One region of the Ewingella sp. C233 genome, then DNA from elsewhere that is predicted to be linked to it. Evidence: predicted binding sites of a transcription regulator. Region 1 holds the regulator's gene; the other holds the start of a gene.
The links. Region 1 encodes PurR, which represses purine synthesis genes. Its sites were predicted from a motif close to CANGCAAACGTTTGCNTG; they were not measured.
Positions count from the first base shown of each region.

Region 1 (7,626 bases):
AACAGATAGCCAGGCGCACCCCACATGATGGCATGAAGGTAGCCAATGGCTTTGGCTTTGAGCTGCGGGTCAATATTGTGCATCAGCCCGATAATCTGGTCGCAGTGATACAATACGGCGATAATCAGCACCGAGACACCGGATGCCAGCCAGAAGCCCTGCTGGATCTGATGGGCAATTTTATCGCGTCGGCCTGCGCCGTTGAGCTGTGCGACGGTCGGGGTGAGGGCGAGTAACAGGCCGTGCCCAAACAAGATTGCCGGTAACCAAATCGAGGTTCCGACGGCGACCGCGGCCATGTCAGTCGCACTGACGCCACCGGCCATAATTGTATCGACCACGCCCATGGACGTTTGCGCAATTTGGGCCAGGATAACGGGGATCGCGAGAGCTAATAACACACGCGCTTCTGTAAGGTACTTCTGCACGCATACACCTTTCATGTTTTGAATAAAAAACGCCACGCAGGGCGTGACGCTAAAATAGCGGAAAATAACCCAAAGATTGTACATCGTCAGACTTTTTAAGCAATCAAAGCTGTTAATGGCGAGTTACGTTTTGTCCTCTTTTCAGTTGCTGATATTCTGCCCTCATTGATTTGGCTTTCTAATAAATCTGCGGCAAACTGGCAGGCAGAAACGAAATACACTGCAGATGCTTTACTGCACAAAAATGAATGAGGCATGGCCTATGTTTACCGGTATTGTTCAGGGCACAGGAACGTTAGTGTCCATCGATGAAAAACCTAATTTTCGCACCCACGTTGTGCAGATGCCTGCACACATGCTCGATAATCTGGAGCTGGGTGCTTCGGTGTCGCACAATGGTTGTTGTCTGACAGTCACCGAGGTGAAAGGTGACCTGGTCAGTTTTGACTTGGTGAAAGAGACGCTTCGCCTGACTAATCTGGGTGATTTACAACCCGGTTCGCAGGTGAATCTGGAACGCGCTGCCCGTTTTGATGACGAAATTGGCGGGCACCTGATGTCCGGGCACATTATATGTACGGCAGAAGTGGCAAAAATTCTTACATCAGAAAATAACCGCCAAATCTGGTTCCGTATGCCACATGAAGATTTGATGAAATATGTATTACATAAAGGGTTCATCGGCATCGATGGAATTAGCCTCACCGTGGGAGAGGTAACCAAAACCCGTTTCTGTGTGCATCTGATCCCCGAAACTTTGCAGCGAACCACTCTGGGAGCCAAGCGTTTGGGCGATAAAATAAATATTGAAATCGATCCGCAAACGCAGGCCATTGTCGATACGGTCGAGCGCGTGTTAGCCAGCCGTGAAGCGGCCATCGCCACCGCTCAGGCAATGGTTGAGCAGCAAGAGAAATAGACCTTCAGGATTTTACACCGCGTAAAAACAAAAGCCGGGCAGAAGACTGTCCGGCTTTTTTATGTCGATATCGCTGTTGTATTAACGCGGTACGCGAATTCCACCTTCCACACCCTGCGGGCTGAACAATACCTGCCACAACTGAATATCGCGGGCGCGGAAAGCACCGGCACAGGCATTCAGATAGTACGTGAACATGCGCTCGAAGCGGTCCGAGTATTTATCCGCCAATGTCGGCCATGCCTGCAGGAAACGCTCCAGCCACGCCATCAGGGTGCGGTCATAGTCCGCGCCAATATTGTGCCAGTCTTCCATTACAAACAGGGATTCGGTCGTCTGCGCGATCTGTTTGATAGAGGGCAAACAGCCATTAGGGAAGATATATTTATCGATCCAAGGATCGACGCTTAAATCCGATTTATTCGAGCCAATGGTATGAAGCAGGAACAAACCGTCTGGCTTGATATTGCGTTTTACTACGTCGAAGTAAGTCTGGTAATTCTTCGGCCCGACATGCTCAAACATCCCTACCGAAACAATCCGGTCAAACTGATCATTCAGATCGCGATAATCTTGCAGCAAAATGGTCACATCGAGATCTTTACAGCGATCCTGAGCCATTTTTTGCTGCTCAGCCGAAATCGTCACGCCGACGACGCTGACGCCGTAATGTTTGGCGGCGTATTCCGACAGACCACCCCAACCGCAACCAATATCCAGCAAGCGCAGGCCAGGTTTTAGTTGCAGCTTATCGCAAATCATTTTTAATTTTGCTTCCTGAGCCTGCTCAAGCGTTATTGCGTCTTTCCAGTAGGCACAAGAATATTGCATATAAGGGTCAAGCATCAGACTGAAGAGGTCATTTCCCAGGTCATAATGCTCTTTGCCTACAATCCAGGCGCGTTTTTTGGATTGAAGATTGGTAAGCCGGGCGGCTGCGATGCGGAGTGTGTCTTTAAAATGTCGGGGAAGTTTACTTTCAAGACCGGCATTCAGGACGCGCTGGAAGAAAATATCCAGTCGTTCGCATTCCCACCAGCCATCCATGTAACTTTCGCCCAGGCCCAAAGAGCCTTCCTGTAAAACGCGCTTAAAAAAATCAGGGTTTTTGACTTTAATGTCGAAAGGGCGGGTGCCGTTGATCTGTACATCTGCCATTCCCAACATTTCATTGACGATGCGATACCACTGATTGTCCTGAATACTCAGATCTTCTACACACGATGAACTCATAGCTTCTCCATCACTTTCTCTTCTGACTTATTAACCTGCCGGAAAAAAACCAAAGCAATTTATGCAGGTCATTATGAGAACAGACGGTTAATCCGCCTTGTCTGATATGCGACTATGAACAGAGGAAATCAGAAGAACACCCGTAACCTGGGCGGTATGGGGTGAAAAATCCTTTTTTATAAAACGTGACGCAGTGCCCGCGCACGAAAGTTACTTGTGATAAAAGCTTAGTATAAATGTTATTTTTAGAGGTTTTATTGAGTATAAACTCGCCTGCGCGCATTCTCAATAACAAATAGCGCGCGGCGATTATGTTTTTTAAGTGACTGTCACGTAAGGGTATTATGACGATTAGGTAGTATGATTCCGTTAACCGCGAGCCAGTTCCTCTTTGTCTGCCACTTTCACTGCATCATTCTGTTTTGCACTCTTTTTTACCATCACAAAACCCAGCGCAACCAGTACCAGCGTTCCTAACATAACCGTTACCGTGGCCAGCAAAGGCCGGGCAATGAATGCCGAGACCAACAGGCTGGTAAAAAAGCACAAACCTAATTGTAGTGTATTTTGCAACGCAGCGGCCTTCCCTGTATTAGCAGGAAATGGCATAAGTGCGTTCGCGACAACAATTGGATAACAAGCACCGTTCACCAGCGCCATTAGACAAAACGGGATTAGTAAGGTGGTCAGCGTTGCGCTGGTAAGCGTTGCCACCAGATAAAGTCCCACGACACTCAGTGCGTAACCGGCCAGCAGCCACGGGAGAATACGGTTACCGTCAATCTTGTTAATCAACATGCGGCAACCAAACCCCCCCACAAGGAAAGCGATAGTCTGAGGAACATAACTCAGGCCGATAACGCCTGGCGTATAACCCATGTCACTGAGTATAAAAGGTGAGCCCGTCAGCCAGGCAAAAAATCCGGCAGAACATGCGCCGTAAATCATGACGTTACCGCTGAATACAGGCGATGCCAGCAGTTTGAAAAAACCGATGCGGTTGGTTTTAGGATGACCCGCCGTTTTTTTAGTTTCCTGAATACGGAGTGAGCAAATTAACAGCAGAACGCCAATCGCCAAGAGCAGGGCGAAGATAGCTTCCCAATCGAAGTGATTTAAGACCCAGGCGCCTAGCAAGGGTGCCAGCGCAGGCGATAACGCCACCAACGGCATGATGGTGGCGAAAGTTCGTTTGGCGACGTCCGCAGAGTAACGGTCAACGACCAGCGCCTGCCAGCTGACGGCAGCAGCACATACGCCAATGGCCTGCAGGAAACGCAATGCCAGCAGCAAATAGATGTTCTGTACCCAGATCATTCCCAGACAGCCCAGTGCGAAAAGCGTCAGACCGGCAATAAGCACAGGTCTGCGGCCGAGCTTGTCTGACAGCGGCCCCCACAGCAATTGTCCGATAGCGAATCCGCCGAGAAAAATACTCAGGCTGGCGCTGATCATTCCCGGACTAGTCATCAGGCTGATTTGCATTGCGCTAAACGCAGGAAGGTACATATCTGTCGCTAAAAAGCCGAGCATGCTCAGGCCAGCCAGATACAGCATAAATCCAAAGGAGGGTTTCATGATTTTCTCTTTTTATTGGCGATGTTTGTTATGCGAAAAATTATTGAACAGCGGCACAACGTGCAGGAAGTCTCAGGCGCGAAGTGTAAAGGTTTGGCTTACCGCTTGTGAAACGCTAATATTTGCAATCTTGTATCAAAAAAATTGAAAGCAGGTGGGGAGACTGGGCGATGTGGTCAGAATATTCTTTAGAAGTGGTCGATGCCGTGGCGCGTACCGGCAGTTTCAGTGCGGCGGCACAAGAGCTGCATCGTGTTCCGTCTGCGGTAAGCTACACCGTTCGCCAACTGGAGCAATGGCTGGCAGTACCGCTGTTTGAAAGGCGTCATCGGGATGTAGAGTTGACCGCCGCCGGTCAGGTTTTTGTCGAAGAGGCTCGGTTGCTTATCAAAAAAATGATAGCGACACGGCGTCAGTGTCAGCAGGTGGCGAATGGCTGGCGTGGGCAACTCAATGTAGCGGTAGACCGCATTGTGAAACCGGAAAGGTCGCGGCGTCTGGTTACCGATTTCTACCGGGCATTCCCCGATACGGAACTGATCATCCATTCCGAGGTGTTCAACGGCGTGTGGGACGCGCTGGTGGATGGCCGTGCGGATGTCGCCATCGGCGCAACACGCGCTGTGCCCACCGGCGGGCGTTTTAGTTTCAGGGATATGGGGTTTATGGACTGGCACTGTGTGGTCAGCCCTGACCATCCGCTGGCGGCGCTCACTGTGCCATTAGTGGATGAACAGCTGCGTGCCTATCCGGCACTTTGTATCGAAGATACGTCGCGCAACTTACCTAAGCGTGATACCTGGACGCTAAACAATCAGCGACGTCTGGTTGTTCCCGACTGGACCTGCGCCATAGACTGCCTGTGTGAAGGACTGTGCGTGGGGATGATGCCCGTGCATCTGGTCGAAGACTGGATATCACATCAAAAATTGAGTGTGCTGACGCTGGCTGCCGCATTTCCCGAAAGCGCCTGCTGCCTGACCTGGGATCAGAGTAACCAGTCTCCGGCGCTGGCGTGGCTTCTGGATTATCTGGGCGATACCCCTACGCTGAATCAGGAGTGGTTACGCAACTAAAAACGCCTGCAAATGTGCAGGCGTTCGTGTTATGGCTTTCGGACTACGCTGTTAACGGCGATAGTCGCGGTAAGGACCATCGGCTACCGAGCGGCGTTCAACCAGTTTCGGGTGGACTTCAATGGTCTGTGACTCCTCACGTTTGCTGATAATGCGATCCAGCAGCATGGTGAATGCCATCTCACCCAGGCGCTCTTTGGGCTGGTGGATTGTCGTCAGTGCAGGGGAGAAGTAACGGGCGTTGCGTACGTTATCATAGCCGATCACCGAAATATCCTGCGGCACCCGCAGACCCATTTCATCAGCGGCACAAATAGCCCCCATCGCCATGACGTCACCGCCGCAGAAGACGGCCGTCGGGCGCTGTTTCTGCATCAAAATTTTATGCATCGCCTGATAGCCTGACTCGGGTTCAAAATCACCCTGAACGACCCATTCTTCGCGCAGCGGGATGTTGGCTTCCGTCATGGCTTTGAGGAAACCCTGGAAGCGGCCGCCACCGGTGTTACGAGCCAGTTGCCCCGGGATCACACCGATATCGCGATGACCGCGTTCAATCAGATAGCGCCCGGCCATATACCCACCTTCAAAGGCATTATCGATGATACTGTCGGTGAAGTTTTTACGTGCTTCGCCCCAATCCATCACCACCATCGGGATCGCTCGGTATTCTTCGAGCATGTCGAGCAATGCATCGGGATATTCCGCGCACATGACCAACAGACCATCGACGCGTTTTTGCGCCAGCATGGCCAGATAGGCCTGCTGTTTATCAAGATTATTATGCGAATTACACAAAATCAGTGTGTAGCCTTTGGCGAAACAGCTGTTTTCTACTGCCTCGATCACTTCGGCAAAATAGGGCGCTTCGCTGGATGTTGCCAGTAATCCGATAGATTTTGTATTGTTGACCTTGAGGCTACGGGCCACCGCGCTGGGAGAGTAGTGCAGCTCTTTTATCGCTGTCTGCACGGCGGCTTTAGTTTCTTCGGCGACGAAACGTGTTTTATTGATGACGTGCGACACGGTTGTGGTGGAAACGCCAGCCCGCTTTGCGACATCTTTTATCGTTGCCATGAAAAGAATGACTCCTGTCTGACGTGCTTTAGCACGTTAGCATTATGTTAATCGTTTGCCTGCGTGGATCTGACTGCTGGAAAAGAGATGAGCAGTGAAATCGTTGGTGGGTTTTTCAGAGCACAACAACTGTCTGAAAGAACATCGGAATGAATCGACCCGCACGCAGTGTGGTAACCGCGAATTTTCTCTTATATCTTGGTAAAGGGGAAGTAAAAAGTCTTCGTAACGCAGGGAATGATCACGGGATTTTAAAACAAAACTATGAGAAAATGCGTTGGCACACAAACTGTATGGCTTATAAAAAGGCCACATTTGATCCAGAAGGGGTTTTAATGGATACCAATCTGAAATTTGCTCTCATTACTGTGGTTGGCGCACTGGCAATGATTATGGCTTTCAGTTTTACCGCAGTGATGCACTGATCCTTTTTTACCTTCATTCGCTGAGGGTAAAAAGATCAGAAAAAAGGGCGATTCCTTTTACAGGTGTCGCCCTTTTCAATTCTTTGTTTTGCATCGTTCGCAAAATACTGTCTTAGCGACTGATTGTTTCATAAACGTTTCGTTAAATGCTATTCATCGCTGATTAGCGGTACTGCGGACTTAACGAATCGTTTTAGGCGTCATCACTCGACGCGCGCCAACATAGTGATCTTGCCAGTAATCTTCACCCAGTGAGGTGATTTTGATCTCTTCACCTGTACGGGGGGACTGAATAAATTTACCGTTTCCTACATAGACACCAACATGATCTGCTGCGCCGCGGTTATTGATTCTGAAGAAGACTAAGTCGCCGCTCTCCAGCTCACCGCGTTTAACTGGCGCCGCGTCCCGAAGGTGGTACATTTCGTTAGCGGTGCGTGGCATTTTGATACGAATCAGGTCTTTATATGCGTAATACACTAAACCACTGCAATCGAAACCGGTATTGGGAGAAGTGCCTCCCCAGCGATAAGGTTTGCCGACCTGATGCATTAGCTTGGTCATCGCGGTCTGCTGCGCATGTTGATAACGTTTTTTATGCGCGGCACTCAAAGCAATCGGTTTGGTGTCTTTCGCGAGTCCGTCTTTTGATTTTCGATGGCGACCGTAGGCTTTTTTACTATTTTTACTGGTCTCATTTTTCGCAATCGTTCGGCTTTCTTTCTTCGCTGTCATCTTGCTGTGGGTCACTTTGGCCGTTTTCTTTTCAGAATGTTCGTTGCGAACCCGCTTGGTGCTGGTGACTTTTTTGGTTTCTTTAACTTTTGCTTTTTGTTCTTTAACTGGCTCTGATTTTGATTTTTTACTGGTTCGGGCAACGGTTTTTCGCT
Region 1 is NZ_JBUZRI010000001.1:1,794,362-1,801,987, reverse strand. It holds gene ACZRKO_RS08150 (MATE family efflux transporter) at 1-428, opposite strand, end outside; gene ACZRKO_RS08145 (riboflavin synthase subunit alpha) at 691-1,347, shown strand; gene cfa (cyclopropane fatty acyl phospholipid synthase) at 1,429-2,580, opposite strand; gene punC (purine nucleoside transporter PunC) at 2,950-4,158, opposite strand; gene punR (DNA-binding transcriptional activator PunR) at 4,329-5,234, shown strand; gene purR (HTH-type transcriptional repressor PurR) at 5,286-6,311, opposite strand; gene cydH (cytochrome bd-I oxidase subunit CydH) at 6,461-6,736, shown strand; gene ACZRKO_RS08115 (C40 family peptidase) at 6,917-7,626, opposite strand, start outside.

Region 2 (7,626 bases), on a different contig from region 1:
GCTTTTTGGCTGCGGCCCAATTGCTCTGCCAACCTCTGCAGTTCTGGCTGTTGCTGCAAAAAACTGCCGTATCGCGCCAGTGCCTGCACTTCACCGCGCTGGCGCTGGCCTTTGCTCATATCCCACAGGCGGCCTGCGGCAGCATCGTTTTCGGCCAGTAAAGGAGAGAGTTCGCCGCTCAGTTCCAGACGCTGTTGCAGCTCTTCCTGCAACTGTTCCTGTTCTTGTTCGAGCAACTGATGATGAACGGTCACCGTCTGGAAGGTGAGGTTTAGCCGCCAGCGCTGGAGGAACAACGTCTGAAAACTGTTGCCGGTTCGCGGGCTGCGCGTTTCATCGGCATTTTGCTGCAGCGAACGGGCTTCAGTAAGAAAAGGAGAGCTCAGCATTTCGAGTGAATCAATCAGCCCTGCCAGCTCGGACTGAAAAGTAGCAGCGTCGATCTGCTGACTGTGCTGGTAAAGGTAGAACTCCTTGGCTAAATCTGGCGGCACCGGCGTGTCGTGGATCCTCTGGCGCAGGCGGAATTTCCACTCGGGCAGATCTTTGGTCAGTGCCCGCTTAAGCCGGGGGAACTTCTCGAAGAAAATAGCCAGCTGTGGCGTTGCCAGTAAGCCGATGATCAGTTCGTCGATCAGCTCGCCTTCGCTGATCGACAGTAAGAGATCGAGGGATTCCAGACTGAGCATCGGTTAGTGTCCGCTGAACAGCTGTTGTTGATGAAGTAACTGTTCAGAGACCGCGACCAGGCTCGCCTCAATTTTTGCACTCCATACGGGCGCGACAAACAGGCAGTTTTGATGCTGACCAAATTCATGCCGTTGTTGATTGAGTTTGGCGCTCAGCCCCTCAAGCGTATTTTTCATCTCGTCAGGCACGGCAATGTGCTCTTTACCCGGCAGCGTCAGCGGTGTTGCCTGACGGCTGATATCCCGCACCACCAGCTGCTGTTTTTCATCGACTTCGGCATCAACATTTTGTGCAAATCCCATGCCGTTAAGTTTCACTTTCAGCACGCCGCCTTTATTGAGCCACTCTTCCAGAACTGAGCGTTCCACCAGCAAATGCGATACCGGGATGTCATGCAAATGCAGCGGCGTTTGCAGCAATAAAGTCAGGCTGGTGGCCGACAGTGAATCTGGCAGATTGTATTGCGGTTTGCGGCTAAAGATACCGGCTTTCTTATTCACCTTTATCGACTGACGGGAGCTCTGCTGTTGCTGATATTGCATCCAGTCCTGATTCAGCTGACGCAGCTTCATTAATAGCGTCTGCTGCTGGTAAGCCTGTTCGGTGATCATCTGTTCGATTTGTGTTTGCAGGAGATGGTACGTATTCAGGTCATGCCACAGGCAATCTTTCAGCAGGATAAGATCGATAGGCGTAATGGTTTGACGCCCGCTAAAGAAGGCGCAGGCCTGTAACAAACGCAGAGCCTTTTTCCAGCGGCGGTCGGAGACGTAAGGTGCGGTATCTAGCGCGTCCAGCCGCTGACGCAGCTGGAATATTAGCTCGAAACAGGGCTCCGGGAGGGCGACCTTGTCGATTTCGGGTTGCCACTGTTGGTATTCGTCATCACTGATGCTCAGCGCTTCCGGCACCGGATTGGCGCTTTCGTTCTGACGGGTGGTCAGCAGCGAGCGGAAATTCTGCTTATCCTGCACTTTGTCCAGCCACAGGCGGATCAACATACGGTCGTAGAGCGCCTCCAGGCTGCCGTCAGCTTCGGGCAGTTCATTGGAAGCGCTGACCAGCAGGCGTAGCGGGATAGCCTCTTCGCGCTCGCCGTTACGAAAACGGCGCTCATTGATGGCGGTCAGTAAGGTATTCAAAATAGCCGGGCCGGCTTTCCAGATCTCATCGAGAAAGACAATCTCTGCTTCCGGCAGATAACCCTGCGTGAGGCGCAGGTAGCGCCCTTCATCTTTCAGCGCCTGTATAGACAGCGGGCCGAAGACTTCTTCTGGTGTAGAAAAGCGGGTCATCAGATATTCAAAGGCGCGGGCATGGCGGAAGGCAAATTTCAGGCGGCGGGCAATCAGGCTTTTAGCAATACCTGGCGGCCCAAGCAGAAATACGCTTTCACCGCATAAGGCGGCAAGCAGGCATAGACGGATCGCTTCCTGTCGCTCATACAAGCCGTGTTCTAAAGCATTGGCAAGACGGGCAATCCGTTCTGCAAGTAGGGGAGAATACGCCATACTGTGTCTTCCGCTTGTGTAAGGTTAATGACATAAGTGAATGAATAGTGGACTGGGCAGGAATAATAAACCATGATTTTTTTTCGCAGTATAGCTTGTTGATTACTAGAAATTTTCTATTATCAACATTGTCCCTTCTGTCGCCTGAACGTGTATTTAACCGTTCATATAAGGGTAGGCAATCTGTTTTATTCGTGCATACTGTGCGCCGTTTAGTGGGCATCAAGGATTGAGCGTACCTTTCGCTTACGGAATTCTTTGTCTTAAAAGAGCAGCATAAGAAACCAATTATGAGCACAGAACATAAACGGTCACTCCCGGCAGTAACGTTGGCCGCCATTGGTGTGGTATATGGCGACATTGGCACCAGCCCTCTCTATACCCTGAGAGAGTGTTTTTCCGGCCACTATGGCTTTAATGTAGAACCCAGCGTTGTTTTCGGCTTTCTGTCGCTAATATTCTGGATGTTGATCCTGATTGTCTCGCTGAAATATCTCACTTATGTGATGCGTGCGGACAACGCCGGCGAGGGCGGTATTCTGACGCTGATGTCATTGGCCGGACGAAACACCTCTGCCAGAACCACGGCGGTACTCGTCATTCTCGGTTTGATTGGTGGCAGTTTCTTCTATGGCGAGGTGGTGATCACCCCCGCGATTTCAGTCCTGTCCGCCATGGAAGGTCTCGAGATAGCAGCCCCGTCGCTTGATCCCTTTATCGTTCCCCTTTCTATTACCGTTCTGACCTTGCTGTTTATGATTCAGAAACACGGCACGGGAATTGTCGGGAAACTGTTCGCTCCGGTGATGGTGTTGTGGTTCCTGACCTTGGCGGTGCTGGGGATCAACAGTATTGCTCAGAATCCGGAAGTGCTGCGGGCGATGAACCCGATGTGGGCGGTTAACTTCTTTATTGAGCACAAATCCTTCTCGTTCCTGGCGCTGGGTGCCGTAGTGCTGTCCATCACCGGCGTAGAAGCGTTGTACGCCGATATGGGCCACTTCGGTAAATTCCCTATTCGTCTGGCATGGTTTAGCTTTGTGTTGCCGTCGTTGGTACTCAACTACTTTGGTCAGGGCGCACTGCTGCTGAAAAATCCTGAAGCGATTAAAAACCCGTTCTTCCTGCTGGCACCTGACTGGGCACTTATCCCGCTGCTGATACTGGCGACGCTGGCCACTATTATCGCTTCGCAGGCCGTTATATCCGGCGTGTTCTCCCTGACCCGTCAGGCGGTGCGTCTTGGCTATCTGCCGCCGATGCGCATTATCCATACTTCGGAAATGGAAGCCGGTCAGATTTATATTCCTGCCATTAACTGGACGCTGTATATCGCCGTGGTGATTGTTATCGCCAGCTTCGAGCACTCCAGCAATCTGGCAGCAGCGTACGGTATTGCCGTCACTGGTACGATGGTGCTGACCAGTATTCTTTCTTGCACCGTGGCATTGAAAAACTGGCACTGGAAACCTTTCCTGGTCGGTATTTTGTTGATCGTTCTGCTGTTTATTGACGTGCCGATGTTTGCAGCCAACGCCACCAAACTGTTCTCCGGCGGCTGGCTGCCGCTGACGCTCGGGTTGTGCATGTTTATCGTCATGACCACCTGGAAAAGCGAACGTTTCCGCCTTATGCGCCGCATGCATGAGCACGGAAATTCTCTGGAGGCGATGATTGCCTCTCTGGAGAAATCGCCGCCGGTTCGCGTTCCGGGTACGGCGGTGTATATGTCGCGTGCGATTAACGTCATTCCGTTTGCGCTGTTGCATAACCTTAAACACAACAAGGTGTTGCATGAGCGGGTGGTTTTACTGACGCTTCGTACCGAAGATGCGCCTTATGTGCATAATGTCCGACGTGTGACCATCGAGCAGTTATCGCCAACCTTCTGGCGGGTGGTCGCCAGTTACGGCTTCAAAGAGACGCCAAACGTGGAAGAAGTTTTCCACCGCTGCGGACTGGAAGGATTGCCGTGCAGGATGATGGAGACGTCATTCTTTATGTCGCACGAGTCACTGATCCTCACCAAGCGCCCGTGGTATCTCTATTTCCGTGGCAAGCTGTTTATGGCGCTCAGCCGCAATGCGCTGCGCGCGCCGGACCAGTTTGAAATTCCGCCTAACCGCGTTATCGAACTGGGCACGCAGGTCGAAATCTGATCCTGCGCTAGAACGACAAAGGGCACCTTCGGGTGCCTTTTTGTTTTTCTAATCTTAACGAAATGCATTATCCCAAATTTCCCTCTCATTTCTAAACGCCCCAGCGAAACGTTTCGACGGCGATCACAAATCCACCACAAGCCCATTGCCAGATTCTCACAGATTCCTAAACTCATCCGTGAGCGAAACGTTTCGCTGTTGGAGTTAACCATGAAGAAATCACCGCTTTTGAATGCCGAAATCTCACATGTCATTGCCAGGTTAGGTCACACCGATCAGCTGGTTATTGCCGATGCCGGTTTGCCGGTACCCGCATCTTCCCAACGCATCGATTTGGCGCTGACCGCAGGTGTTCCTACTTTTCTACAAGTTTTAAAGGTAGTGACGCATGAGATGCAGGTTGAGCGGGCGATACTCGCCGGGGAGATCGTCGAAAAGAATCCTCAACTCCATGAAGCGTTACTCGCGCAGTTGAAAGAACTTGAGCAGCACCAGGGAAACACCATTACTTTGGATTACATCAGTCATGATGCTTTCAAGGCGCAAACTGAACATAGCCGGGCCGTAGTCCGTAGCGGGGAATGTTCGCCTTACGCGAACGTTATTCTGTGTGCCGGCGTAACCTTCTGAGGCCTTTATGCAACCTTTGCTGCAACTGACAGGGATTGATAAAGCGTTTCCTGGCGTAAAAGCACTTTCCGGCGCGGCGCTTAGCGTCTATCCGGGACGTGTGATGGCGCTGGTGGGTGAAAACGGCGCGGGCAAGTCCACCATGATGAAAGTACTGACCGGCATCTACCAAAAGGATGCCGGTTCAGTGCATTTTCTGGGTAAGGAAGCCGTGTTCAACGGCCCTAAAGCCTCGCAGGAAGCTGGGATTGGCATCATCCATCAGGAACTGAACCTGATCCCTCAACTGACCATCGCGGAAAACATTTTCCTCGGTCGCGAATTCGTTAACGGTTTTGGTCGCATCACCTGGAAAAAGATGTATGCCGAAGCCGACAAACTGCTTGCCCGGCTGAACCTGCGATACAGCAGCCACCGATTGGTGGGTGAACTTTCTATTGGCGATCAGCAGATGGTGGAAATCGCCAAAGTGCTGAGTTTCGAATCCCGGGTCATCATTATGGATGAACCGACCGATGCACTGACCGATACTGAAACCGCCTCCTTATTTAACGTCATCCGTGAATTGAAGTCGGCGGGCTGCGGCGTGGTTTATATCTCGCACCGGCTGAAAGAGATCTTTGAAATTTGCGATGACGTCACCGTATTTCGTGACGGACAGTTCATCGCCGAACGTCCGGTCAGCGAATTGCAGGAAGATACGCTGATTGAAATGATGGTGGGCCGCAAGCTGGAAGAGCAGTATCCCCGCCTGAATCAGGAACGTGGCGCGCTGCGGTTGCAGGTGCGTAATGTTTCCGGCCCCGGCGTCGATGATGTGAGCTTCAATTTATATGGCGGTGAAATTCTCGGTGTCTCCGGTTTGATGGGCGCCGGGCGCACCGAACTGATGAAGATCCTCTACGGTGCACTACCGCGCAAAGCCGGTTACGTCGCTCTTGATGGCCGCGAAGTGGTGACTCACTCGCCGCAGGATGGTCTGGCGAACGGCATCGTTTATATCTCCGAAGATCGCAAACGCGACGGACTGGTACTTGGCATGTCGGTTAAAGAGAACATGTCGCTGACGGCGCTGCGCTATTTCAGCCGCGCGGGCGGAAGCCTCAAACATGCCGACGAACAGCAGGCGGTGGGCGACTTTATCCGCATGTTTAATATCAAAACGCCTTCAATGATGCAGCCGATTGGTTTGCTCTCAGGCGGTAATCAGCAAAAAGTGGCGATTGCCCGCGGGCTGATGACCCGCCCGAAAATATTGATCCTCGACGAACCGACGCGTGGCGTTGACGTCGGTGCCAAGAAAGAGATTTACCAGCTTATTAACCAGTTCAAGCGCGAAGGCTTAAGTATCATTTTAGTTTCCTCCGAAATGCCAGAAGTCATCGGTATGAGCGACAGGATACTGGTGATGCATGAAGGCCATTTAAGCGGTGAATTCCCGATAGAACAGGCGACGCAAGAAGTGTTGATGGCAGCCGCCGTCGGCAAGCAATACGGCGTGAAGCAGGAGTAATTAACGATGAGTTCTCAGACATTGCCGGCGAAAAAACGCTGGATCACTAAAGAATGGTTGTTGGAGCAGAAATCGCTGATTGCGCTGCTGGTGCTGATTGCCGTGGTCTCTTCCATGAGTCCGAATTTCTTCACAGTGAATAACCTGTTCAACATTCTTCAGCAGACCTCCGTCAACGCCATTATGGCGGTGGGTATGACGCTGGTTATCCTGACATCGGGCATCGACTTATCCGTCGGTTCGCTGCTGGCGCTTTCCGGTGCCGTTGCGGCTTCGGTCGTCGGGCTGGAAGTGAATGCGCTGGTGGCTGTTGCTGCTGCGCTGGCGGTCGGTGCCGGAGTCGGTGCGGTCACCGGGTTGATTGTCGCCAAAGGGAAAGTACAGGCATTTATCGCCACGCTGGTGATGATGCTGCTGCTGCGCGGGGTCACCATGGTGTACACCAACGGCAGCCCGATCAGCACCGGTTTTACCGATGTTGCTGATACTTTCGGCTGGTTTGGTATCGGACGCCCGCTGGGTATCCCGACGCCGGTCTGGCTGATGGCGGTGGTGTTTGCCGCGGCCTGGTACATGCTGCATCACACGCGTCTCGGGCGTTATATCTATGCGTTAGGCGGTAATGAGTCCGCCACACGTCTGTCAGGTATCAGTGTCGATAAAGTAAAAATCATCGTCTACTCCCTGTGTGGCCTCTTAGCGGCGTTGGCGGGCATCATCGAAGTGGCGCGTTTGTCCTCTGCGCAACCGACGGCCGGTACGGGTTATGAACTGGATGCCATCGCCGCCGTTGTGTTGGGCGGAACCAGCCTGTCAGGTGGTAAAGGACGTATTGTCGGAACGCTGATCGGTGCGCTGATCCTCGGTTTCCTGAATAACGGTTTGAATTTATTAGGTGTCTCCTCCTACTACCAGATGATCGTCAAAGCAGTCGTCATTCTGCTGGCAGTCCTGGTAGATAACAAAAGCAACAAATAATCTCTCCTACAGGAATTATGACCATGAATATGAAAAAACTGGCAGTTTGGGTTTCTGCGGCGGCTATCACTGCCTCTTTCAGTGCCAACGTACTGGCAAAAGACACTATCGCGCTGGTGGTCTCTACGCTCAATAACCCGTTCTT
Region 2 is NZ_JBUZRI010000004.1:377,003-384,628, forward strand. It holds gene viaA (ATPase RavA stimulator ViaA) at 1-689, opposite strand, end outside; gene ravA (ATPase RavA) at 693-2,201, opposite strand; gene kup (low affinity potassium transporter Kup) at 2,492-4,360, shown strand; gene rbsD (D-ribose pyranase) at 4,571-4,990, shown strand; gene rbsA (ribose ABC transporter ATP-binding protein RbsA) at 4,998-6,503, shown strand; gene rbsC (ribose ABC transporter permease) at 6,510-7,481, shown strand; gene rbsB (ribose ABC transporter substrate-binding protein RbsB) at 7,505-7,626, shown strand, end outside.
Region 2: rbsD (D-ribose pyranase) is a predicted target of PurR. The motif match lies at 4,541-4,558, and genes of this name have one in related genera.